DNA from 3 places in the Kitasatospora sp. NPDC053308 genome. Region 1 is predicted to be linked to each of the others. Evidence: riboswitches for the same ligand, from Rfam matches in the RefSeq annotation. Region 1 holds a riboswitch; each other region holds the start of a gene.

Region 1 (7,695 bases):
ACCGGGCCGAGGTGCTGTTCCGCCACGGCATCGCCCCGCACCGGGCCGGGCGCGACCTCACCCGGAAGGAATGGGACGCGATCTGGTCCGACCTGGTCGCGCTGATGCACGAGGGCGTCGCGGCCGGCCGGATCGACACCGTCCGTCCCGAGCACACCCCCGAGGCGATGGGCCGTCCGCCCCGGGTCGACGACCACGGCGGTGAGGTGTACGTGTACCGGCGGGCGGCCATGCCCTGCCTGGTCTGCGGCACGGACGTCCGGACGGAGGAGCACGCCGCGCGCAACCTCTTCTGGTGCCCGACCTGCCAGGCGGCCTGAGGCGCGGATTCCGTCCGCCGGGCCGGTCCGCAGCCCGTAGGCTGGGGCCGACCGGCCGGAGGGAGCAGGCTGATGGATCGGCGGGACGTGGCCAACACCGTGTCAGGCACCACGGTGGGCGGCCACCTGGTGCAGGCGCAGCACATCGGCTCGGTGCACTTCCACCAGCCCGAGAGGCCGCCGAGACCGCATCAGATCCGGCGCCCGCACGGCCCGTTCGTCAACCGCGAGCCGGAACTCGCCGCGTTGACCGCCGCCCTGGGCCGGGTCGAGGCGGGTGAGCTCGGTGTGGTGGTGTTCACCGGCCTCGGCGGGGTCGGGAAGACCGAGCTGATCGCCCGGTTCACCGAGGAGCACCGGGCGCGCTTCCCGGACGGGGACCTCTACGCGGACCTCCGGGCCTACCGGCACCAGGGCGGGGTGGACCTGCCGGAGCTGCTGGCGGGCTTCCTGCGCGCCCTGGGCACCGAGCCGCCGGCCGTGGAGGCCGAGCGGTTCACCAGGTTCCGTACGGTCACCGCCGGGCGCCGGTGCCTGTTCTTCCTGGACAACGTCGAGCACGCCGCCGAGGTCCGGGCGCTGCTCCCCTCCGGGGGACTGGTGGTGGTCGCGAGTCGGCGGAGGCTGCCCGCCCTGCGGATGGACGGCGCCGAGGTGCGGCAGCTCGGGCCACTGAACCCGGAGTCCGGCGCCGAGCTGGTGCGGACCTGGCCGGGCTCCGAGCGCGGCACCGCGGAGGAGCTCTCGGCACTGGTCGAGCTGTGCGGCGGTCTGCCGCTCGCGCTGAGCGTGGTGGGCAGTCGGCTGCTGGACCACGAGAACCTGCCGATCGGCGAGGTGGTGGCCGAACTCCACGACCGGGAGGGACGGTTGGCCGTGCTGAACGATGCGGACGGTGACCTCGGCCCCAGCTACGACGCGGTGTACGAGCGGCTGCCGGCCCCGGGCAAGGCGCTCTACCACCTGATCGGCGTGCACCCCGGCCCGTTCCTGTCGGTCGGACTCGCGCAGGCGGCGGGCATCGACCGGGCCGCGCGGGTGCTGGCGGAGCTCCGCGCCACCCACCTGGTGGACGAGGTGGTGGACGACGACGCCTCCGAGAAGCGCTTCCGCGCCCACGACGTGGTGCGGCTGCACGCCTACGGCCGGGTCCGGGAACGGCCGGACCGGGTCGAACTGCTCGCCCGGGTGGTGGCGTACTTCCGGGGCCGGGCCTCGGTGGCGGACCGGGCGATGGGGCCCCGGCTGCGCTTGCAGGACCCGAGTGGCGACGGGCTGCCGGGATTCCCGTCCGGCGCGGCCGCGTTGGAGTGGCTGCACGCCGAACGGGCCAACCTGCGCGCCGTGGTGGAGGCGGCGGCCGAGCAGGGCTGGCACGGCGAGGTGTGGCGGCTGTGCGAGTCGCTCTGGCCGCTGTACCACGGTCGCAAGCTCTACCAGGACTGGATCGCCACCCACCGGCTCGGCGTCGAGTCGGCGCACTGGGACAACCAGCCGGACGCCGTGGTGCGGATGCGCAACCAGCTGGCCCGCGCGCACTACGAGCGAGAGGAGTACCCGCTCGCCGCCGAGCAGTTGGCGCTGGCGGCGGAGCAGCTGCCGCTGGTGACCAGGCGTCAGGTGGCGGGTGTGCTGCACGAGACGGACGGCCTGCTCTGTCTGGCCGACGGCCGTCCCGGCCGGGCGGTGGAGCGGTTCGCGCTGGCCCTGGAGGATAACAGGGGCGACCCGCACGGCGAGATCGTGCAGAGCTACAACATGGCGCAGGCACTGATCGCCGACGGCCGCCCCGACGAGGCGCTGACCGTGCTGGCCGGGGCCGCCGCGCAGGCCGGGGCCACCGGGGACGAGGACATGCTGATGAAGCTGCCGCTGGTGACCGCCCGGGCCCACCGGGCCCTGGGGCAGCTCCTTCCCGCGGTCGCGCAGGCCGAGGACTGCGTCCGGAGGGCGAAGGCACGGAGCCAGCCCGCCAAGGAGGCCCAGGCGCACACCCTGCTGGTCTCCCTCGCCGGGGAGCTGGACGACCCGGAGTTGGCCGAGCGCAGCCGGGCCCGGCTGCGGGAGCTGGCCGGCTAGCCGGTCGTCCGGGCCCGACCAGCCGCCGTCCGCGGAGCGGCGGTGAAGGACACCCGGGTGCGGTGCCGGCCGGTGCGGACGGTGAGGCCGTGCTCGGGCAGGCCGGCCGGGTCGCCGCCGTCGGCGAGCCAGCAGGCGACGGCGGAGCCGAGCAGCAGCGGGTCGAGGCTGGGGTCGGGGCGCCCGAAGTCCCGTTCGGCGCGGGCTTCGAGCAGCAGCCCGCCGTGCAGCCGGAGAAGGTGCAGGGCGGGGCCGAGGGCGGCCACCGCGACGGCGAGGCCCGGCAGTTCGAGGGCGGTGTCGGCGAGCCAGTCGACGGCGGGGTGTTCGGCGTGCGGCTCGGTGCGGGCGAGGACTTCGGCGGTGTACCGCAGGGTGTCGTCGGGGTGGTCGTCGGTGAGGGCGTGGAAGCCGCGCGGGCTGTGGCCGTGGAGGGGGACGGGGTAGCGGCGCAGGCTGACCTCGGTGCCGTCGCTCTGGCCCTCGACGTCGTACGCGGTGGGCCCGTCGCTGTCCCCGGGGTCGGGCGCGGGCTTCGGGTAGGGCGGCAGGGCGGGTTCGTGGGCGGGTTCGTCGAGGCCGTCGAGGAAGGAGTAGAGCAACGGGCGCAGCAGCCGCGCGGATTCGCCGCGGTGGGCGAGCGAGCGGTGGGTGACGTCGGTCAGGTCGGCCTGGTCGGACGGGCCCCGGGTGAGGGCGTGTTCGAGCTGGGCGGCGAGGTCGCCGCCGGGGTCGAGCACGGGCGCGCTCTGGCCGAAGGCGTAGCCGGGGGACCCGGGGTCGAGTTCGGCGGCGCCGGTGGCGACGATCATCGTGGGGCGCTCCAGCGCGGCGCCGTAGACGGAGACCGAGCCGTGGTCGCCGATCATGACGTCGGCGGCGACGAGCGCGGCCTGCCAGCCCCGGTGGGGCGGGATGAGTCGCAGGCCCATCCGTCGGGCGTCGTCGAGCAGGGCCGCCGGGTCGTGCCGGCTCCAGATGTTGGGGTGCAGCACGACGGCCACGGTGTACTCGTCGGCGGGCAGCCGGCGGACCAGTCGCTGCGGCAGGTCGGGGTGGCGGCCGAATAACGAGTGCTCGCTCCAGGTGGAGTCGACGACGACGAGCCGTCGGCCGTCGACGGCGCCGAGCGCGGCGCGGTAGGCGTCGCGGGAGCGCCGGCTGCGCAGCATCCGGTCGAAGCAGGGGTCGCCGACCACCCGGGCGACGTCCAGGGCCTCGGGGCAGGAGACCCGCAGGCGGTCCAGCTGCTCGGGGTGGGAGAGGCCGAGGACGTCGACGAAGACCCGTCCCTGGTGGGTGAGTTCGTTGCGGGAGAGGCCGGCGGCGCTGACCGTGTCGCCGGTGGACTCGGTGACCAGCCGGTTGTAGCCGGCGCCGTGCGGGAGGACGACGAGCCGGGCGTCCAGGCGGTGCATGGAGGAGTGGACGGCGCAGGCGACGGCCAGGTCGAAGCGGTGCCGGACGGCGTCCTCCCAGTCCAGCAGGGTGAAGCCGGGCAGTCCGCGCAGGTAGTCGTCCAGGGCGCGGTCGGCGAAGGCGGAGCCGGGGTTGACGGTGAAGTAGCGGGCGATGCCGTCGGGGTTCAGCAGGGCGAGGACGTCCAGGACCCGGGTGGCGGAGGTGAGGGTGCGGGCCACCGCCAGCACGCGGGCCTTGACCGGTCGGGTGTTCCAGCGGTCGGCGGGCCAGGCGTGGGGGTGGGACGGCACGCCATGATCGTACTCATCCGGGTACCGGCCCGCGGGCTGTTCGCCGAGTGTCGGTCAGCCCGCCGCGGCGGTGGGCTCGTGGTGCTCGGAGGCGGCGCACTCGTCGAGGAGGGGGCGCATGTCCTCGTCCACGAGCCGGTAGCGCACCACACGTCCGTCCTTGTCGCCGGTGACCACGCCCGCCGTGCGGAGCAGCCGCAGGGCCTGGGAGACGGCGGGGTCGCGCATGCCGGTGGCGACCGCGAGATCGGTGACGGCGAGCGGTCCGGCCCGGTGGAGGGCGAGCAGCAGGGCGAGCCGACCAGGGTCGGCGAGCAGGGAGAACCGCTCGGCCCAGGACCGGACGTGCGCGGTGTCGCCGATCGCGGCGATGGCCTCGCAGACCCGGTGCCCGTCGATGGTGCGGTGGCCCGCGCGGTCGGCCGGTACGAGATGCATGCGGACATTCTTGCAGGCGGGCGGCTGTGATCCTGAACACCTGCGCAGGTGCGCAGCCTTGCATGGGTCGGGACGGGACCCCTACGGTGTAGCCCGCCGTGGTGCTCGGGAAGACCGGTGACGGACCCTCAGGGTCCGGAGTCCGGAGCGGCCCTCGCCACTGTGATCGGGTCATTCCGCCGGCTTCCGGGGGAGTGGAGTCCGTACCCACGACGCCACTGGGCGCCTCGCGCGCTCGGGAAGGCGGGTACGGGTGTTCCCGTAAGCCAGGAGACCGGCCACGGCACTTCACGAACTGATTCCACGAGGTGCTGGAGCGTGATCCGCAGATGACCCTGCCCGAAACCGCCGCTGCCGACGCGAAGGCGGCGCCCGCGGTGCTGCCCGGCTTCAGATGGAAGCGCGAGGACACCGTCCGCACGGCCGGGCTGATGGGGGTGATCCTGGCCATGCACGTGGTGGCCTTCGGGACCCTCGTCTTCCTGGTGGCACCCGAACGGTACGCGGTGGGCACCCAGGTCTTCGGGGTGGGCCTGGGCATCACCGCGTACACCCTCGGCATGCGGCACGCCTTCGACGCCGACCACATCGCGGTGATCGACAACACCACCCGCAAGCTGATGGCGGACGGGAAGCGGCCGGTGTCGGTGGGCTTCTGGTTCGCCCTCGGGCACTCCTCGATGGTCGTCCTCATGGCGGCCCTGGTGGCGGGCGGCGCGCAGCTGGCGAACACGCTGATGGACGACGAGTCGACCACCCACAAGTGGCTCGGGGCGGTGGGCACGACCACCTCCGGCGTCTTCCTCTACCTGATCGGCGCGCTCAACCTGGCGGCGCTGCTCGGCATCGTCAAGGTGTTCCGGGCGATGCGGGCCGGGCAGTACGACGAGGCGGAGCTGGAGGCGCACCTCGACTCGCGGGGCTTCATGGCCCGGGTGCTGAACCGGGCGACCCGCTCGATCACCCGGCCCGGGCAGATGTTCCCGGTCGGCATGGTGCTGGGCCTGGGCTTCGACACCGCGACCGAGGTCACCCTGATGGTGATGGCCGGCTCGGGGGCGGCCTCCGGACTGCCCTGGTACGCGATCGTCTGCCTGCCGCTGCTCTTCGCGGCCGGGATGAGCCTGTTCGACACGCTGGACGGGACGTTCATGAACTTCGCGTACCAGTGGGCGTTCTCCAACCCGGTGCGGAAGGTGTACTACAACCTGACCATCACGGGGTTGTCGATCGCGGTGGCGTTCATCATCGGCACGATCGAGCTGGTCGGGGTGCTGCACGAGAAGTTCGACCTGACCGACCCGGTGACCGGCTGGATCGCGGACATCTCGCTGGACAACGTCGGCTACGCCATCGCCGGGCTGTTCGTGGTGGTCTGGGCGGTCGCGATCGGGTACTGGAAGCTCGCCCGGGTCGAGAACCGCTGGGCGCCCCGGGAGCCGTGAGCCGCCCGGACGGCCGCGCCGAACGGCGCCCCCCCACCCGGGGAGGCGCCGTTCGGCGTTCTCGGTGCCGCTCAGCGCTCCTCGCGGAAGGCGACGTGCCGGGCCGCGACCGGGTCGTACTTGCGCAGGACCATCCGGTCCGGGTCGTTGCGGCGGTTCTTGCGGGTCACGTACGTGAAGCCGGTGCCGGCGGTGGAGCGGAGCTCGACGACGGGACGCAGTTCGCTGCGGGCCACGGGGTCCTCCTCGGTCCGGGGTGCCGGTTCGGGACCGCACCCGACATGGAAGTCATGTTCGTCTTGCCCAACACGAGCCCGGACCCGCCCATTCCCGGGGGTGCTCGGCGGGCGGTTCGGCCCGGGGGTTCGTAGGCTCGACGCATGGCGGATGCGTACGCGGGGCGGCGGGAGCGGGTGAGGGAGCACTGCAGTGCGGCCGGGGCCGATGCGGCGCTGATCACCCGGGCGGCGAACGTGCGGTATCTGACGGGCTGCGCGCCCTGCGGGGCGACGTTGCTGCTGACCAGGGAGCGCGCCCTGCTCGCGCTGCCGGACGACCTGCCGCCGGACGACTCCGGGGAGCACCTGATCGCCCCGGACGTCACCCAGCTGCCGGTGGCCGGCGGGGCGGACACCGCGCTGGCCGCCGCGGCCGCCGCGGCGACCTTCGGGGTGGCGGGCCTGGCGGTGGAGGAGCACGACCTGACCGTGAGCCGGCACCGGGCGGTGGCCGGTCTGGCCGGGAAGGCCCGGCTGGCCGACCTGGGCCAGGTGGTCGAGCGGTTGCGGGTGGTCAAGGACGAGCACGAGATCGCCGACCTGCGGATCGCCGCGGAGATCGCCGACCAGGCGCTCGGCGAGCTGCTGGAGTCGATCCTGGTCGGCCGCACCGAGCGCCACCTGGCGATGGAGCTGGAGCGCCGGATGATCGACCACGGCGCCGACCGGGCGGCCTTCCCGGTCTCGGTCGGCACCGGCAGCCACTCCGGGCAGGCCGCCCACCAGCCGACCGACCGCCGGGTGGAGGAGGGCGACTTCCTGACCGTCGTGATGGGCGCGCAGTACCGCGGCTACGGCGTCTCCACCGCCCGCACCTTCGTGATCGGAGCGGCGCCGGCGCCCTGGCAGGTGGAGCTGCACCGGCTCGTGTTCCGCGCCCAGCGGGCCGGGCGGGAGGCGCTCGGACCGGGTGTGGAGCAGTGCGTGCCCGACCGGGCCGCCCGGCAGGTCCTGGAGGCGGCGGGCCACACCGAGGCCTCCCCGCACCCGGTGGGCCACGGCATCGGACTGGAGATCAGGGAGGCGCCGCGCCTCGGCCCGTCGGACATGGGTAAACTGGACAGCCGCGTGCCGGTCACCGTCGGCCCAGGGGTCCACCTCCCGGGCAAGGGCGGGGTCCGGATCGAGGACACGCTCGTCGTGCGCCCCCTCGAGGAGGGCGGGCCCGAGCTGCTCACCATCACCACCAAGGAGCTCCTCGCCCTGTGACGGCGGCCCCGTGGGCCGTCGGCGGCAGGACGCGAATCCCTTGGTTCCTTGACAGCTATATCCAGGAGTAAGTGCGCCCGTGGCTTCCACGAACGATCTCAAGAACGGCATGGTCCTCAAGCTGGAGGGCGGCAAGCTCTGGTCCGTCGTCGAGTTCCAGCACGTCAAGCCCGGCAAGGGCCCGGCCTTCGTGCGGACGAAGCTCAAGGAGGTC
Region 2 (7,695 bases), on a different contig from region 1:
CCGCGCTTGCCCTCCAGGCGCCAGGCGGGGAGGTCGCCGAGTTCGCCGTCGACGACGGTGTCCGTGTAGGCGAGGCCGAGCGCCCGGGTCGGGTCGCCGAGGTGGACGCGCGGGGTGAAGCGGACCTCGGTGCCGGGCGCGAGGGTGCCCTGGTCGGCGCGGACCAGCCGGCGGGTGACGCTCTGCTCGTCGCTGTGCAGCACCTCCTCGACCACCGCGTGGCCGTCGTCGCCCCACTCGACCGCCCAGCGCCCGGGGCGCAGGCTCCCGGGACCGCGGGTGAAGGTGACCCGCCCGGCGCCGAGGCTCCTGACCAGGACCGGCCCGGACTCCTGGACGGCGGTCACCGGACGCACCATCCGCTCGGAGGCCCGGCGGCCGATCACCAGGACGACGGCCCCGGTCCCGACGGCGGCGGCAGCCACGGCGGCGGCGGTTCCCCAGCGCATATCGATCCCCGCTCTGTTGGTCACGGACCGGACGGTGTTCGTGCACCAGTCCACCGGCGCCCCGCCCGCCCGGCCACCGGGCTGGGCCGTCCGGGGTACGCGTGGCGGGGCCGGGCGGGGCCGGGTCGAGGGCGGGGCCGGACCGGGTCGAGGGCGGGTCAGTGCGGCGGGGGCCGGGGCGGGGCTTCGCGGGGTGCGGCGGTCAGGGCGTCTCGGCCGCCGTCTCGACGCCGAGGAGGTGCCAGAAGCGGGGGACGAGGTCGTCGGTGGCGGGGGCCTGGTCGGCGCGGGCGCTGCTGCCCCAGTGGGTGGGGACCTGGTGCTCCTGGTGGAGGGTGGCGAGGACGGCGGAGAGCGCCTCGGCGGGGGCGGGGACGATCCGGGCCAGGGCGCGGAGCTGGGGCTGCCAGCGGCCGCCGACGCACTGGCGGAGCAGGCTCTCCAGGGCCTCCTCGCGACCGGTGGCCGCGACGAGCTCGGGCAGGCTCAGGCCGAGGACCTGGGCGAGGGCGGCGGTCTGGTCCTCGTCGCCCTCCCACCGCCCGGTCAGTTCGGCCCGCTGGTAGGCGGTGAGGGTGGTGCCGGTGCGTTCGGCGACGGTGCCCTGCGGGAGTTCGCGGGCGACCCGGTGGTCGCGCAGCAGCACGGGGCGGGCGTCCATCAGCTGGACGGTGGGGCACCAGAGGGCGCGGGCGAGGGCGATGAGCTCCGTTTCACTGGGGCGCAGCCGGCCGTCCTCCCAGGCGAGGACGTGGCCGGGCAGCAGCCGGACGCCGTTCGCGGCCATGCCCTCCGCGACCTGTTCGGGGGTCAGGCCGAGTCCTGAGCGGTGGGAGCGGGCGGCTGCGGGGGAGAACGGCACCGGGGGCGGGGCGGCGGGGGACTTTCTGCGGCGCATGCCCCCGAACGTAGGCGCGCGGCGGGGCGCGCCCCCACCGACCGAACGCACGAAGCGGCCGGTGCCGGGGCGGCGCCGCGCTGGGCGATCCCACAGGCTGTCAGGCGCTGTCGGTGCCCGGCCTCCGTGTGACCAACCCCTCCGTGACCTCGGTTGACTCCCGGTTCGGGCGCGTGATGGGATCCTGAGGCCAATCGGAGGCATGGAGAGGAAGCCGGTGCGAGTCCGGCGCGGTCCCGCCACTGTCACCGGGGAGCACGCTCGGAACTATCGCCACGGCGGGCCGTCAGAAGCCGCTGGAAGGCCCCGGGGGTGCGTCCGACCCGGAAGCCAGGAGACTCTCGCCCCCGTTACGTCGACCCAGGGCGCGGACCCTGAGTGAGGACACGCACGCGATGCAGGCTGCCCCGCCCGGCCGGACTCCGAGCTGCCTTCCGCCGTGCGGCCGATGACCGCCCGTGCGCTGACGCCGCGCCCCTCGCTCCTTGCCCCGGCCCGCCTCCCGGCCCGCGGCGCGGCCCGCCGGTCGGCCCGCGCCGCCGCGTTCGCGCTGGGCGCCGTCGCGGGCTACGCCGCCGACGCCCGCTTCGCCGACCCGCGCCGGGGCCACCCGGTGGCGCTCTTCGGCGCCGCCGCGACCCGGCTGGAGCGCCGGCTGTGGCGCGACGACCGGGCCGCCGGGGCCGGGTACACGGCGCTGTGCGTGGGCGCCGTCGCGGCGGGCGCGCTCGCCCTGGACCGTACGGTGGGCCGGCGTCCGCTGGGCCGGGCGGCGCTGGCCGCGGCCGCGACCTGGACGGTGCTCGGCGGCACTTCGCTGACCCGGGAGGCCCGCACCGTCGGCCGCTCGCTGAGGGACGGCGACCTGGCCGCCGCCCGGGAGCGGCTGCCGCACCTGTGCGGACGGGACCCGAGCGCGCTGGACGAGCAGCAGATCGCCCGCGCGGTGGTCGAGTCGGTGGCCGAGAACACCGCCGACGCCGTGGTCAACGCGCTGGTCTGGGGCGCCCTGGCGGGCACGCCCGGTCTGCTGGCGTTCCGCGCCGTGAACACCCTGGACGCCATGGTGGGCCACCGCTCGCCGCGGCACGCCCGGTTCGGCTGGGCCTCGGCCCGGCTGGACGACGTGGCGGGCTGGCCGGGCGCCCGGCTGACCGCGCTGCTGACCGTCGCCGCCGCCCCGCACCCCCGGACGGCCTGGCGGGTCTGGCGGCGCGACGGCTCCGCGCACCCGAGCCCGAACGCGGGTCAGGCGGAGTCGGCGTTCGCCGGCGCGGTGGGCGTACGGCTGGGCGGCGCGCTGCGGTACGGCACGAGGGTGGAGCACCGGCCGGTGCTGGGCGCGGAGCTGCGGCCGGTGACGGTCGACGACATCGAGCGGGCCTGCGCGCTCTCCCGGCGGGTGGGCGCGCTGGCACTGGGTACGACGGTCGCGGGGCATCTGGCGATCAGGGCGTTCCGCACGAGGAGGGGTGGGGCATGAGCAACGCGCTGCTGGTCGCCGGGACGACCTCGGACGCGGGCAAGAGCGTGGTGACGGCGGGCATCTGCCGCTGGCTGGCCCGCCAGGGCGTGCGGGTCGCGCCGTTCAAGGCGCAGAACATGTCGCTGAACTCCTTCGTCACCGCCGACGGGGCCGAGATCGGCCGCGCCCAGGCGATGCAGGCGCAGGCCGCCCGGGTGGAGCCGGAGGCGGCGATGAACCCGGTGCTGCTGAAGCCCGGCGCGGACGGCCGCAGCCAGGTGGTGCTGCTGGGCAGGCCGGTCGCCGAGGTGGGCGCGCTGGACTACCGCGAGCGCAAGCCCGTCCTGCTGGAGCGCGCGCTGGAGTGCCTGGCCGATCTGCGCCGGCGCTACGAGGTGGTGGTCTGCGAGGGCGCCGGATCGCCCGCCGAGATCAACCTGCGCGACCGGGACATCGCCAACATGGGCCTGGCCACGGCCGCCGGGCTGCCCGTGGTGGTGGTCGGGGACATCGACCGGGGCGGCGTGTTCGCGGCGATGTACGGGACGCTGGCGCTGCTGTCGGCGGAGGACCAGCGGCACGTGGCGGGCTGGTTCGTCAACAAGTTCCGCGGCGACGCCCGGCTGCTCGCGCCCGGACTGGAGATGCTGCACGGGCTGACCGGCCGTCCGGTGCTGGGCACCCTGCCGATGCTGTCCGGGCTGTGGCTGGACGCCGAGGACTCGCTGGACCTGTCGACCGTGGTGGACCGGGTGGACGGGCGCGGGCCGCTCGGCGCGGACGTGCTGCGGGTGGCCGTGGTGCGCTTCCCCCGGCTGTCCAACTTCACCGACCTGGACGCGCTGGCGCAGGAGCCGGGCGTGCTGGTGCGCTGGGCGACCCGGCCGGAGGAGCTCGCCGACGCCGACCTGGTGGTGCTGCCCGGCACCCGGGCCACCGTCGCGGACCTCGCCTGGCTGCGCGAGCGCGGCCTGGAGCCGGTGCTGAGCGCGCGGGCGGCGGCCGGGCGGCCGGTGCTCGGGGTGTGCGGCGGCTACCAGATGCTGGCGCGCGGGATCGTCGACGAGGTGGAGTCCAGGGCGGGCGCCGTCGACGGGCTGGGGCTGCTGCCGACGCACGTGCGGTTCGGCGCCGAGAAGGTGCTGGCCCGTCCGGTCGGCGAGGCGTACGGGCAGCGGGTCGAGGGCTACGAGATCCACCACGGGGTGGTGGCCGTGGAGGGCGGGGAGACGTTCTTCTCCGACGGCCGGGGGCGGCCCCTGGACGGCTGCCGGGTGGGGGCGGTCTGGGGCACGACCTGGCACGGCGCGCTGGAGAACGACGGCTTCCGCCGCGAACTCCTGCGCGAGGTCGCCGAGTTGTCCGGACGGGCGTTCGTCCCGGCACCGGACACCTCCTTCGCCGCGGCGCGCGAGGCCCGGCTGGACCGGCTGGGCGACCTGATCGAGGAGCACGCGGACACCGACGCGCTGTGGAAGCTGATCGAGGGCGGGGTACCGGCGGCCGGATCGCTGCCGTTCCTGGCGCCCGGGGCACCTGGGAGTGACGCATGACCGACGTCCGCTATCCGTTCACCGCGATCGTCGGCATGGCCGACCTGCGGCTCGGGCTGCTGCTGAACGCCGTCTCCCCGGCCGTGGGCGGCGTGCTGGTGCGCGGCGAGAAGGGCACCGCGAAGTCCACCATGGTGCGCGCGCTGGCCGGCCTGCTGCCGTCCATCGCCGCGGTGGACGGCTGCCGCTTCGCCTGCGACCCGGCCGCGCCCGACCCGCAGTGCCCGGACGGGCCGCACTCCGCCGCCGGGAGCCACGAACGGCCCTCCCAGCTGGTGGAGTTGCCGGTCGGCGTGGCCGAGGACCGGATCGTCGGCTCGCTCGACCTGGAGCGCGCGCTGGCCGAGGGCGTCAAGGCCTACGAGCCCGGGCTGCTGGCGAAGGCGCACCGCGGCGTGCTCTACATCGACGAGGTCAACCTGCTCCAGGACCACGTGGTGGACCTGCTGCTGGACGCCGCCGCGATGGGCCGCTCGTACGTCGAGCGCGAGGGCGTCTCCGTCCGGCACGCGGCCCGGTTCCTGCTGGTCGGCACGATGAACCCGGAGGAGGGCGAGCTGCGGCCGCAGCTGCTGGACCGGTTCGGCCTGACCGTCGAGATCGCCGCCACCCGGGACCCGGCCGAGCGCGCCGAGGTGGTCCGCCGGCGGCTCGCGTACGACGCGGACCCGGCCGGCTTCGCCGCGCGGTTCGCCGAGGAGGAGCGGGCGCTCGCCGCGCACATCACCGCCGCCCGGGAGCTGCTGCCGCAGGTGCGGCTGACCGATGTGGCGCTGCGTCAGATCACCGCCGTGTGCGCCGCGTTCGAGGTGGACGGCCTGCGCGCGGACATCGTGATGGCCCGCACCGCCGTCGCGCTCGCCGCCTGGGACGGGCGCACCGAGGTGCTGGAGGAGGACGTCCGCCGGGCCGCCCGGCTGGCGCTGCCGCACCGGCGCCGGCGCAACCCCTTCGACGCGCCCGGGCTGGACGAGGAACAGCTGGAGCGGACGCTGGAGGAGCACGCGCAGCCGCAGGAGCCGGAGCCCGACCCGGAGCCCGAAGGCGACGGTCCCGACGGCGGCGGTCCGGACGGCGGCGGCCCCGAGGGCGGCGACCCGGACGGGGACGGCCCGGACGGCGGCGACGGCGGACCGGGCGGCGGCGCGCCCGAGCCCTCCGACGGCGGCGCCCCGGAGGCGTCCGCCCCCGAACCCGGCACCGAGGACACCGGCGCGCACCCGGCGGGCGGGGACGACCGGCCGCAGCAGCCCGTCCCCGCCCAGCACCCCTCCCCCGCGCGGGAGTCGGCGCCGGTCGCGGCCGGCGACCCGTACCGCACCAAGCTGTTCACCGTCCGCGGCACCGGCCACGGTGCCCAGGGCCGCCGCTCCCCCGCCGAGACCACCGGCGGGCACACCATCCGCTCCCGCCGCCCGCAGGGCGCGCTCGGCCGGCTGCACCTCACCGCGACCCTGCAGGCCGCCGCGCCGCACCAGGTGGCGCGCGGGCGGGGCGGCCGGGCGCTGGTGCTGCGGAAGGACGACTTCCGCGAACAGGTGCGCCAGGGCCGGGAGTCCAACCTGGTGCTGTTCGTGGTCGACGCCTCCGGCTCGATGGCCGCCCGGCAGCGGATGACCGCCGTCAAGGGCGCCGTGCTGTCCCTGCTGACGGACGCCTACCAGCGGCGCGACAAGATCGGCATGATCACCTTCCGCGGCGCCGGCGCCGAACTGGCGCTGCCGCCCACCTCCTCGGTGGAGGTGGGCGCGGCCCGGCTGGAGTCGCTGCCCACCGGCGGACGGACCCCGCTGGCCGAAGGACTGCTGCGCGCCCACGAGGTGCTGCGGGTCGAACGGCTGCGCGACCCGAGCCGGCGCCCGCTGCTGGTCGTGGTGACCGACGGCCGGGCCACCGGCGGGCGGGACGCGCTCGCGCGCTCCCACCGCGCGGCCGCGCTGTTCGCGGCGCAGGGCACCTCCAGCGTGGTGCTGGACTGCGAGTCCGGCCCGGTCCGGCTGGGGCTGGCCCGCACGCTGGCCGGGCGACTCGGCGGCAGCGCCGTCAGCCTGGACGAACTGCGCGCCGAGGGCGTGGCCTCGCTCGTCCGCGAGAACCGTCGCGAGGGCCGGCGCGAGAACGGTCGCGAGAACGGTCGCGAGAGCCGGCGCGACAACCGTCGTGAGAACCGTGCAACCACCCTGCGAAAGGCGGCCTGACCCATGCCCAAGGGCGTCCCCGAGAGCGTCCCCGACGACGGCCTGACCACCCGCCAGCGCCGTACGCTGCCGATCACCGCCGTGCACACCGGCCCTGGCAAGGGCAAGTCCACGGCCGCCTTCGGCATGGCGCTGCGGGCCTGGAACCAGGGCTGGTCGGTCGGGGTGTTCCAGTTCGTGAAGTCCGCGAAGTGGAAGGTCGGCGAGGAGAACGCGCTGCGCGTGCTCGGCGCCTCCGGCGAGGGCGGCACCGTCGACTGGCACAAGATGGGCTCGGGCTGGTCCTGGATCCAGCGCTCCGCCGAGCAGGAGATGTCCAGCGAGGAGGCGGCCAAGGAGGGCTGGGAGCAGGTCAAGCGCGACCTCGCGGCCGAGACCTACCGCTTCTACGTGCTCGACGAGTTCACCTACCCCATGCACTGGGGGTGGATCGACGCGGACGAGGTGGTCGCCGTGCTCAAGGACCGTCCGGGCAGCCAGCACGTCGTGATCACCGGCCGGTACGCGCCCGAGGCGCTGACCGGCTTCGCCGACCTGGTCACCGAGATGACCAAGGTCAAGCACCCCATGGACGCCGGCCGCAAGGGCCAGCGCGGTATCGAGTGGTAGGCCGTTGAGCACCGTCCGCCGCCCGTCCGGCACCGCCCCCGGCCCGTCGGTCACCGTCCCCCGCCTCGTCATCGCCGCGCCCTCCTCGGGCGCCGGCAAGACCACCGTCGCCACCGGCCTGATCGCGGCGCTCGCCGCGCGCGGGCTGGCGGTGTCGCCGCACAAGGTCGGCCCGGACTACATCGACCCGGGCTACCACGCGCTCGCAGCCGGCCGCCCGGGCCGCAACCTGGACGCCTTCCTGTGCGGCCCCGAGCGGATCGCCCCGCTGTTCCTGCACGGCGCGGCGGGGGCGGACGTCGCGGTGGTCGAGGGCGTCATGGGCCTGTTCGACGGCGCCTCCGGGCGGGGGGAGCTGGCCTCCACGGCGCACGTCGCCAAGCTGCTGCGGGCGCCCGTGGTGCTGGTGGTCGACGGCTCCTCGCAGTCCCGCTCGGTCGCCGCGCTGGTGCACGGCTTCGCGTCCTGGGACCCGCGGGTCCGCCTCGCCGGGGTGATCCTCAACCGGGTCGCCTCCGACCGG
Region 3 (7,695 bases), on a different contig from region 1:
GCGGAGACGTGACGACGAGATCGGACAAGAGGTGTGAGCGCATGACCGTGCCGGAGATCGCCGTTCGGGGTTGGTACAAGAGCAGCTACAGCGCCCAGGCGAACGAGTGTGTGGAGGCCCGCCGGCTCGTAGCGGGCGGAATGGCGGTCCGAGACTCCAAGGACTCCACCGGACCGGCTCTGCTCTTTCCGGCTGACGCCTGGTCCTCCTTCCTCGCCGGGGTCAAGTCCGGCGAGTTTCCGACCGATTGAGGTACCAGGGTGCCCCGCACGGGCTGTGGCCGGGCGGGGCACCCCTGGTCGATCAACTGAAGTTGTCGAACCAGAAGAAAACGGTCCTCAGAACCGCGCCCGGGGCGCCGGCGCCGAAGCCGACCACCATGGCCTGGCCGACCGCCACATCCGTCGGGTCGATGCCCTGGGACCAGGTGATCCTCGCGTCGAGGCCGGGGATGGTGCAGCCGGGGGAGTAGGAGCGGAACGTGCCGCGCGCATGGGCGATGAGGACCCCGTTGCGGCGCAGTTCGGCGTGGCGCAGGCTGGTGGGCCTTAGCTCGTAGCTCCGGTCGCCGACGACGGCGGTCCGGGTGCGGTTGCGGGCCCGGCTCAGCGGCACGTTCTGGCCGTGGACGTTCATCGCGCCGTGCTCGCGGTCGGGCACCACCGTGACGGTGGGCATCCCCGGCCCCTGGATCCGCGCCACGACGGCCGGCCGGCGGTCGTGGCTGAGCTGTATCGGCCCGAAGGGGCCGTCGATCACGCGCTGTTGGAGCTTGGGCATGCCTGGGCTACTCCTGAACACCGGGTATCGAACAGCGGAGCCGCCATGACGGCGGCTCCGCTGTTCGCTGAACGATCGTGCTTTAGAAGTCGTCGTCGAAGGAGACCGAACCCTCGACCGCGACCTGGTACGCCGACACGCGCCGCTCGAAGAAGTTGGTCAGCTCCTGGACGTTCTGCAGCTCCATGAAGCCGAACGGGTTCGTCGAGCCGTACCGGATCGGCAGGCCGAGCCGCGCCAGGCGCTGGTCCGCCACGGCCTCCAGGTACTGGCGCATCGACTCGGTGTTCATGCCGGCCAGGCCGTCACCACACAGGTCCTTGGCGAACTGGAGCTCGGCCTCGACGGCCTCCTCCAGCATCTCCGTCACCTGCTTGGCCATCTCGTCGTCGAAGAGGTCGGGCTCCTCCTCGCGGACGGTGTCCACCACCGACATCGCGAAGTCCATGTGCATGGACTCGTCGCGGAACACCCAGTTGGTGCCGGTCGCCAGGCCGTGCAGCAGCCCCCGGCTCCGGAACCAGTACACGTACGCGAACGCGCCGTAGAAGAACAGGCCCTCGACGCAGGCCGCGAAGCAGATCAGGTTGAGCAGGAACGCCCGCCTGTCCTCCTTCGTCTGCAGCGAGTCGATGTGGTCGACCGCGTTCATGTACTTGAAGCAGAACTTCGCCTTCTGCGCGATGGAGGGGATGTTCTCCACCGCGGCGAAGGCCGCCGCGCGGTCCTCCGGGTCCGGGAGGTAGGTGTCCAGCAGCGTCAGGTAGAACTGGACGTGCACCGCCTCCTCGAACAGCTGGCGCGACAGGTACAGCCGCGCCTCCGGGGAGTTGATGTGCTTGTACAGGCTCAGCACCACGTTGTTGGCGACGATCGAGTCACCGGTCGCGAAGAACGCGACCAGCCGGCCGATCAGGTGGCGCTCGCCCTCGCTGAGCTTCGCCAGGTCGGCGACGTCGGAGTGCAGGTCCACCTCCTCGACGGTCCAGGTGTTCTTGATCGCGTCGCGGTACCGGTCGTAGAACGACGGGTAGCGCATCGGGCGCAGGGTCAGCTCGAAGCCGGGGTCGAGCAGCATCTTGCGGTCTTCGTTCGGGGTGCTCACTGGCAGGCCTCGCAGGACTCGGGGTTCTCCAGGGAGCAGGCGATGGCGTCCTGTTCGGCCTGGGTCATGGTGGGGGCGGGAACCGGCACGGCGGTGCGGGCGGCGCCGGAGGCGGCCTGGGCGATCCGGGTGGCCGGGCGCGAGCGCAGGTAGTAGGTGGTCTTCAGACCGACCTTCCACGCGTAGGCGTACATCGAGCTGAGCTTGCCGATGGTCGGCGCCGCCATGAACAGGTTCAGCGACTGGCTCTGGTCCAGGTACGGCATGCGGGCCGCGGCCAGGTCGATCAGCGCGCGCTGCGGCAGCTCCCACGCGGTGCGGTAGAGCGAACGGACCTCGGCGGGCAGCCAGGTGAACTCCTGCACGGAGCCGTTGGCGTCGCGCAGGGCGTCCCGGGTCTGCTGGTCCCAGACGCCGAGCTCCTTGAGCTCGCGCACCAGGTACGGGTTGACCTGCAGGAACTCACCGCTCAGCGTCTCGCGCTTGAACAGGTTGGACACCTGCGGCTCGATGCACTCGTACACGCCGGCGATGGACGCGATAGTCGCGGTCGGCGCGATCGCGAGCAGCAGCGAGTTGCGCAGGCCGGTCTCGGCGATCCGGGCGCGCAGCGCCGTCCAGCGGTCGGCCCACTGCGGGGCGGCCGTCGGGAAGTGGTCGATGTGCAGCTCGCCGCGGGCGGCGCGGGTCTCGCCGTACGCCTCGTGGCGGCCGAGCTGCTCGGCCAGGTCGGCGGAGCGCTCGTACGCGGTGAGCATGATGCGCTCGGCGATGAGGGTGGAGAGGGTCTTCGCCTCGGCGGAGTCGAAGTCGATCCGCAGCTTGAAGAAGACGTCCTGCAGGCCCATCACGCCGAGGCCGACCGGGCGCCAGCGGGAGTTGGAGGTGCCGGCCTCGGTGGTCGGGTAGAAGTTGATGTCCACCACGCGGTCGAGGAAGGTGACGGCGGTGCGCACGGTGGCGTCCAGCCGCTCCCAGTCCATGGCGCCGAGCAGGTCGTCGGCGGTGGCGCCGGGGGCCACGTGGGCGCCCAGGTTGACCGAGCCGAGGTTGCAGACGGCGGTCTCGGAGTCGTCCGTGACCTCCAGGATCTCCGTGCACAGGTTGGAGGAGTGCACCGTGCGGCCCGGCAGCGCGGTCTGGTTGGCGGCGCGGTTGGAGGCGTCCTTGAAGGTCATCCAGCCGTTGCCGGTCTGCGCCAGGGTGCGCATCATGCGGGCGTACAGGGTCTGCGCCGGGATGGTGCGGACGGCCTTGCCGGCCTGCTCGGCCTTGCGGTACGCCTCGTCGAAGTCGGCGCCCCACAGGTCGACCAGCTCGGGCACGTCGGCCGGGGAGAACAGCGACCAGTCCGCGTTGGCGTTGACCCGGCGCATGAACTCGTCCGGGATCCAGTGCGCCAGGTTGAGGTTGTGGGTGCGGCGGGCCTCTTCGCCGGTGTTGTCGCGGAGCTCCAGGAACTCCTCGATGTCGGCGTGCCAGGTCTCCAGGTAGACGCAGGCCGCGCCCTTGCGCCGGCCGCCCTGGTTGACGGCCGCGACCGAGGAGTCCAGGGTGCGCAGGAACGGCACGATGCCGTTGGACTTGCCGTTGGTGCCGCGGATCAGGCTGCCGCGCGAGCGGATGCGCGAGTAGGACAGGCCGATGCCGCCGGCGTGCTTGGACAGCCGGGCGATCTGCGCGTAGCGGTTGTAGATCGAGTCCAGGTTGTCCAGCGGGGAGTCGAGCAGGTAGCAGCTCGACATCTGCGGGTGCCGGGTGCCGGAGTTGAAGAGCGTCGGCGAGGAGGTCAGGTACTCCAGCCGGCTCATCAGGCCGTACAGCTCGGCGACCTCGCGCACGGACTGCTCGGTGTCGCCGACCGCCAGGCCACAGGCGACGCGGAGCAGGAAGTGCTGCGGGGTCTCGACCACCTTGCGGGTGATCGGGTGGCGCAGCAGGTAGCGCGACTGCACGGTGCGCAGGCCGAAGTACTCGAAGCGGTCGTCGCCCTCGACGTCGATCAGGGCGTCCAGCGCGGCGGCGTGCTTGGCGACGAAGTCCGCCGTGGTGTCGCCGATCAGGCCCTCGGCGTGGCCGACGGCGATCGAGGCGGAGAAGGACGTGGCGCCCTGGCTGTTCGCCTCGTCGACGATCTCCAGGGCGAGCAGGCGGGCGGCCAGCTTCGAGTACTGGGGGTCCTCGGCGATCATCGACGCGGCGGCGTCCACGGCCAGCCCGCGCAGCTCGGCGAAGTCCGAGCCGGCGTGGCGGCCGCGCAGCGCGGCGGCGGCGACATGGCCGGGGTCGACCTCGGTGAGGTCGGCGCTGCGGTCGGTGAGCAGCCGCAGCAGGGCGCCGCCGGGGTCGGAGACCGTCGGGTCGGTGAAGGCGGTACCGGAGCCCTGGGCGGGCAGCGTGGCTGAGGCAGCGGTGGTCAAGGCGCTCTCTCCTGGCGGCGATCGGCGGCGGTGATCGGGGTCACCGGGCCGATCGGGGCAGGGGAGCACGGCACGAACGCAGACGGCGTCGCGCGACGGTGTCTCCCCGGCCCGCCCGCGAGGCCCGGAGGGGTACTGCTGGTGCTGGCGCGGCCTCTGCGGGAGGGCCGTGGCGCAGGCCGCCGGCAGGTCATCGGACTCGCGGGGACGGCTGCTCCAGCCGCCCGCACACCGCTGCGGGGCAGTCCCGGATTCCCACCGGGTTCCCCTGCATCGACAGCAGGAGTGAGCATACATGTAGTGGTGCCTCCCTGATGCGGCACCACATGTAGTGCGGCGCGGTGTGTCGGACCGATGACCGGCGGTACCGTGCGGGCGGCGCGGCGCGGGGCTTCCGGCTGCCTCGGACGCCCGCCGCGGGACGCCGGATCCCGGCGCTCGGGCGGTCCGGTTCCGAGCCGCGGAACCCCCGGATCCCGGCCGCGGGCGGTCCGGATCCGCGCCTCGGGAGTCCTGGTTTCGATACGGAACGGTCACCGGGCGATCGGTGGTCGGGATGATGCCCTACGATCTGGGCGCATGAGCGACGGAACTGGCGTACCTGGGCACGGGCCGCAGGGGACGCCTCCCGCCGGGCCGGGGGGCGCACAGAATCAGCAGCCGGCGGTGCCGGGACCGGTGCCGCCGCCGAGCGGTGGGTTCGGGCCGCCGCCGGCTTCGTACGGGCCGGTCGTGCCGTCCCCGCAGCCGCTTTCCCAGCCCGTCCCACCGTTGACCCAGCCCCAGCAGCCGGGCGCGCAGCCGCAGCCGGTCCCCTCGCCAGTGGCGCAGCCGGTGGCGCCGCAGCCGCAGCCGGTGCCCCAGCCGGTTCAGCCGATGGCGCCGCAGGCGCAGTGGCAGCAGCAGCCGCCCCAGCAGCCCCTGCCGCCGCAGCGCGTCGAGCCGGACTGGGCGGCGCTGGCGGACCGCAACGAGGCCGACGCCAAGCGCAAGCGCCGGATGAAGGTGATCGGCATCGCGATCGCGGTCGTCGTGGTCGGCGGCCTGGCCGCGGGCGGCGCGCTGCTCCTCGGCAAGAAGGACGACACCGGGAAGACCGCCGGTCCGGTGGCCACGGCGTCCGGCTCCGACAAGCCCACCCCCGGCCCGTCCAGCGCGAGCGGGAGCCCGGGCAGCCAGCCGGACGACCCGTCGAAGCCGATCTGGGAGGCCGCCACCGACCCGGCGCCGCAGGACGCGGGGGCGCTGTTCTCCGCGCTGCAGGTGACGATCAACGGTGCGACCTGGAACCGGACCGTGGTCGCGTTGGACCAGCCCTGCTGGGACGGGAACTCCACCACCGGCGGGCTCGGCAAGGTCCTCGGCGACCAGGGCTGCCAGAAGGTGCTCCGGGCGACGTACGTCTCGGGGGACAGCGCGGTGACCGTCGGTGTCGCCGTCTTCGACCACAAGATCCAGGCCGAGACCGCGATGAAGAACTACGCCGGCCAGCTCAAGGGCCTCCCCGCGCCCGGCGCCCCGGCGTTCTGCGCCAACCCGGGCTGTACCGGAACGCACAACAGCCTGGGCCGGTACGCCTACTTCACGGTCGAGGGCCCGGTGAAGGGCGGCAACGCCCCCGACGCCACCGCGACGGCGGCGGCCTCCGGATTCGCCGAGCACGTGAAGGGCCAGCTGCTCCAGCGCGCCAAGGCCGCGGGCTCGGCGACGCCCGGTTCGCAGGGCACCCCGGTCGGCTGACCTGCCGGGACACCCCGGCCCGGTGGATTCGCCTGCCGAGGCCGGGGATGTGGCAGGCTCTTGTGTCGGAGTCATTCGTACGCGTGTTCCGGTTGCGTCCGTGGGGATCGGTGCCGGCGAGCAACCGGAGGAGCGGTCCGTGGCCCTGCCCAGTGCCCTGCGCGGCAAGCCCGCCGTCCTCGCCGCGGCCGGGATCGTCGTCCTCGCGGGCACCCTCGTGCTGCTGGGCCGCGACGACCGGACCGACGCGGGGGAGCCCGTGCGGCTGCCGGTGTCGATCGGTCTGCCGGGACGCACCCTGCCGCCCGGCGTCGGCCGGGACCTCCTCGCCCGGGACCCGCAGGCCACTCCGAACGCCCGGGCCGTCCAGCAGTTCCTCGCCGACCTGGAGAGCCAGGCCCGTACCGGGCAGAGCGGCGGGACGGTGATCGGCCAGCACATCGAGGCGCACAACGAGCGGAACAACCCCGAGTACGGCGACTACCGCGGCACCAAGCAGGTCGGCTACTACTACAAGAAGGCCGCCGACATCACCGGCAGGCTCCCCGGCTTCGTCGAGACCGACCTCGGCCCCGGCTACGGCCAGAACGCGTGGGGCGTGGGCAACCCGCGCTCCTACTCGGCCGGCCGCTGGCCCAGCTGCCGGGCCGGCTGGCAGTACACCGACGACGCCGTCGACCTGATGACCGCCGTCTGGTCCGGTCACCCGCGGGCCGACGACGGGACCTACGACAGCTCCGGGGTGCAGCAGAACTGCGACGGCAGCAGCACCGACCTGCCGGACAACGGGGGCGCTCCGGCCGGGATCGTCGGCATGTCCTTCCACCAGCCCTACCCCGGATCGGACGTCAAGTCCTTCGACCGGGTGCTCTGTTCGAACTCCCCGGCGGCCAAGGACCCCGGCTGGTTCGGGCGGGTCGTGGACGCCGCGCACGACACCGCCGAGTACCGCGCGCTGATCAACGACCTGTCGTACCTGGCCGACCACCTGGAGTACCTGGCCGCCCACGACGTGCCGGTGCTGCTGCGCCCGTACCACGAGATGAACGTCCAGGACTGCTCGCGCAGGTTCTGGTGGGCGGGTCAGAAGCCGGCCGAGTACCAGGCGCTGTGGAAGATCACCTACAACTACCTGGTGGAGACCAGGGGGCTGCACAACCTGCTGTTCGCCTGGACGCCGGTCTCCTGGGACGGCGCCCCCGGCGTGGACCCCTGGGACTACTACCCGGGCGCGCAGTACGTCGACGTGGTCGGGGTGGACGACTACAGCGGCAGCCCCGCGCACCCGATCGGGACCGGCGAGGTGTGGACGAAGCGCTACTACGACGGGCTCGCCGCCTACGGCAAGCCGCGGATGCTCGCCGAGTCCTTCGCCGTGCCGGTCAACGCCCGTCAGCCGGACACGCTCCAGCGCACGCCCTGGACGATCTGGACGGTCTGGGGCCAGTCGCTCACCGCGGCCAACCTCGCCGCGGACCAGCCGCGCAACTCGAGCGCGGACGTCAAGGCGACCTACCACAGCCCGCTGGCGATCACCGGCGGCTCCGGGCCGTTCGGTGCGAGCGTCGACTGGGGCGGTCTGCACGTCCGCTGAGCCCCCGGGCGTGTCCGCGGGCCCTCGACCGACGGGAGCGGACCGAGCCGGACGAT

What was found. Region 1 has a riboswitch for cobalamin ahead of nicT (Nickel transporter NicT). Riboswitches for the same ligand answer to the same signal wherever they lie in the genome.
Region 2: it holds a riboswitch for cobalamin, as region 1 does, so the genes downstream of both, ACZ6Y7_RS19765 (cobalamin biosynthesis protein) here and nicT (Nickel transporter NicT) in region 1, are expected to answer to the same signal.
Region 3: it holds a riboswitch for cobalamin, as region 1 does, so the genes downstream of both, ACZ6Y7_RS14470 (ribonucleoside-diphosphate reductase subunit alpha) here and nicT (Nickel transporter NicT) in region 1, are expected to answer to the same signal.

The regions. Positions count from the first base shown of each region.
Region 1 covers NZ_JBVJJY010000017.1:55,884-63,578, reverse strand. The annotation lists gene ACZ6Y7_RS29720 (Fpg/Nei family DNA glycosylase) at 1-320, shown strand, start outside; gene ACZ6Y7_RS29715 (AAA family ATPase) at 393-2,399, shown strand; gene ACZ6Y7_RS29710 (hypothetical protein) at 2,396-4,111, opposite strand; gene ACZ6Y7_RS29705 (ArsR/SmtB family transcription factor) at 4,166-4,549, opposite strand; cobalamin riboswitch at 4,632-4,846, shown strand; gene nicT (Nickel transporter NicT) at 4,879-5,994, shown strand; gene rpmG (50S ribosomal protein L33) at 6,066-6,230, opposite strand; gene ACZ6Y7_RS29690 (M24 family metallopeptidase) at 6,375-7,481, shown strand; gene efp (elongation factor P) at 7,561-7,695, shown strand, end outside.
Region 2 covers NZ_JBVJJY010000008.1:77,229-84,923, forward strand. The annotation lists gene ACZ6Y7_RS19755 (alpha/beta hydrolase family protein) at 1-473, opposite strand, end outside; gene ACZ6Y7_RS19760 (helix-turn-helix domain-containing protein) at 652-1,347, opposite strand; cobalamin riboswitch at 1,556-1,687, shown strand; gene ACZ6Y7_RS19765 (cobalamin biosynthesis protein) at 1,796-2,830, shown strand; gene ACZ6Y7_RS19770 (cobyric acid synthase) at 2,827-4,365, shown strand; gene ACZ6Y7_RS19775 (putative cobaltochelatase) at 4,362-6,563, shown strand; gene cobO (cob(I)yrinic acid a,c-diamide adenosyltransferase) at 6,567-7,172, shown strand; gene ACZ6Y7_RS19785 (cobyrinate a,c-diamide synthase) at 7,177-7,695, shown strand, end outside.
Region 3 covers NZ_JBVJJY010000005.1:241,440-249,134, forward strand. The annotation lists gene ACZ6Y7_RS14450 (helix-turn-helix domain-containing protein) at 1-12, shown strand, start outside; gene ACZ6Y7_RS14455 (DUF397 domain-containing protein) at 42-251, shown strand; gene ACZ6Y7_RS14460 (hypothetical protein) at 304-780, opposite strand; gene ACZ6Y7_RS14465 (ribonucleotide-diphosphate reductase subunit beta) at 863-1,858, opposite strand; gene ACZ6Y7_RS14470 (ribonucleoside-diphosphate reductase subunit alpha) at 1,882-4,281, opposite strand; cobalamin riboswitch at 4,473-4,604, opposite strand; gene ACZ6Y7_RS14475 (hypothetical protein) at 5,077-6,045, shown strand; gene ACZ6Y7_RS14480 (glycoside hydrolase family 26 protein) at 6,185-7,639, shown strand.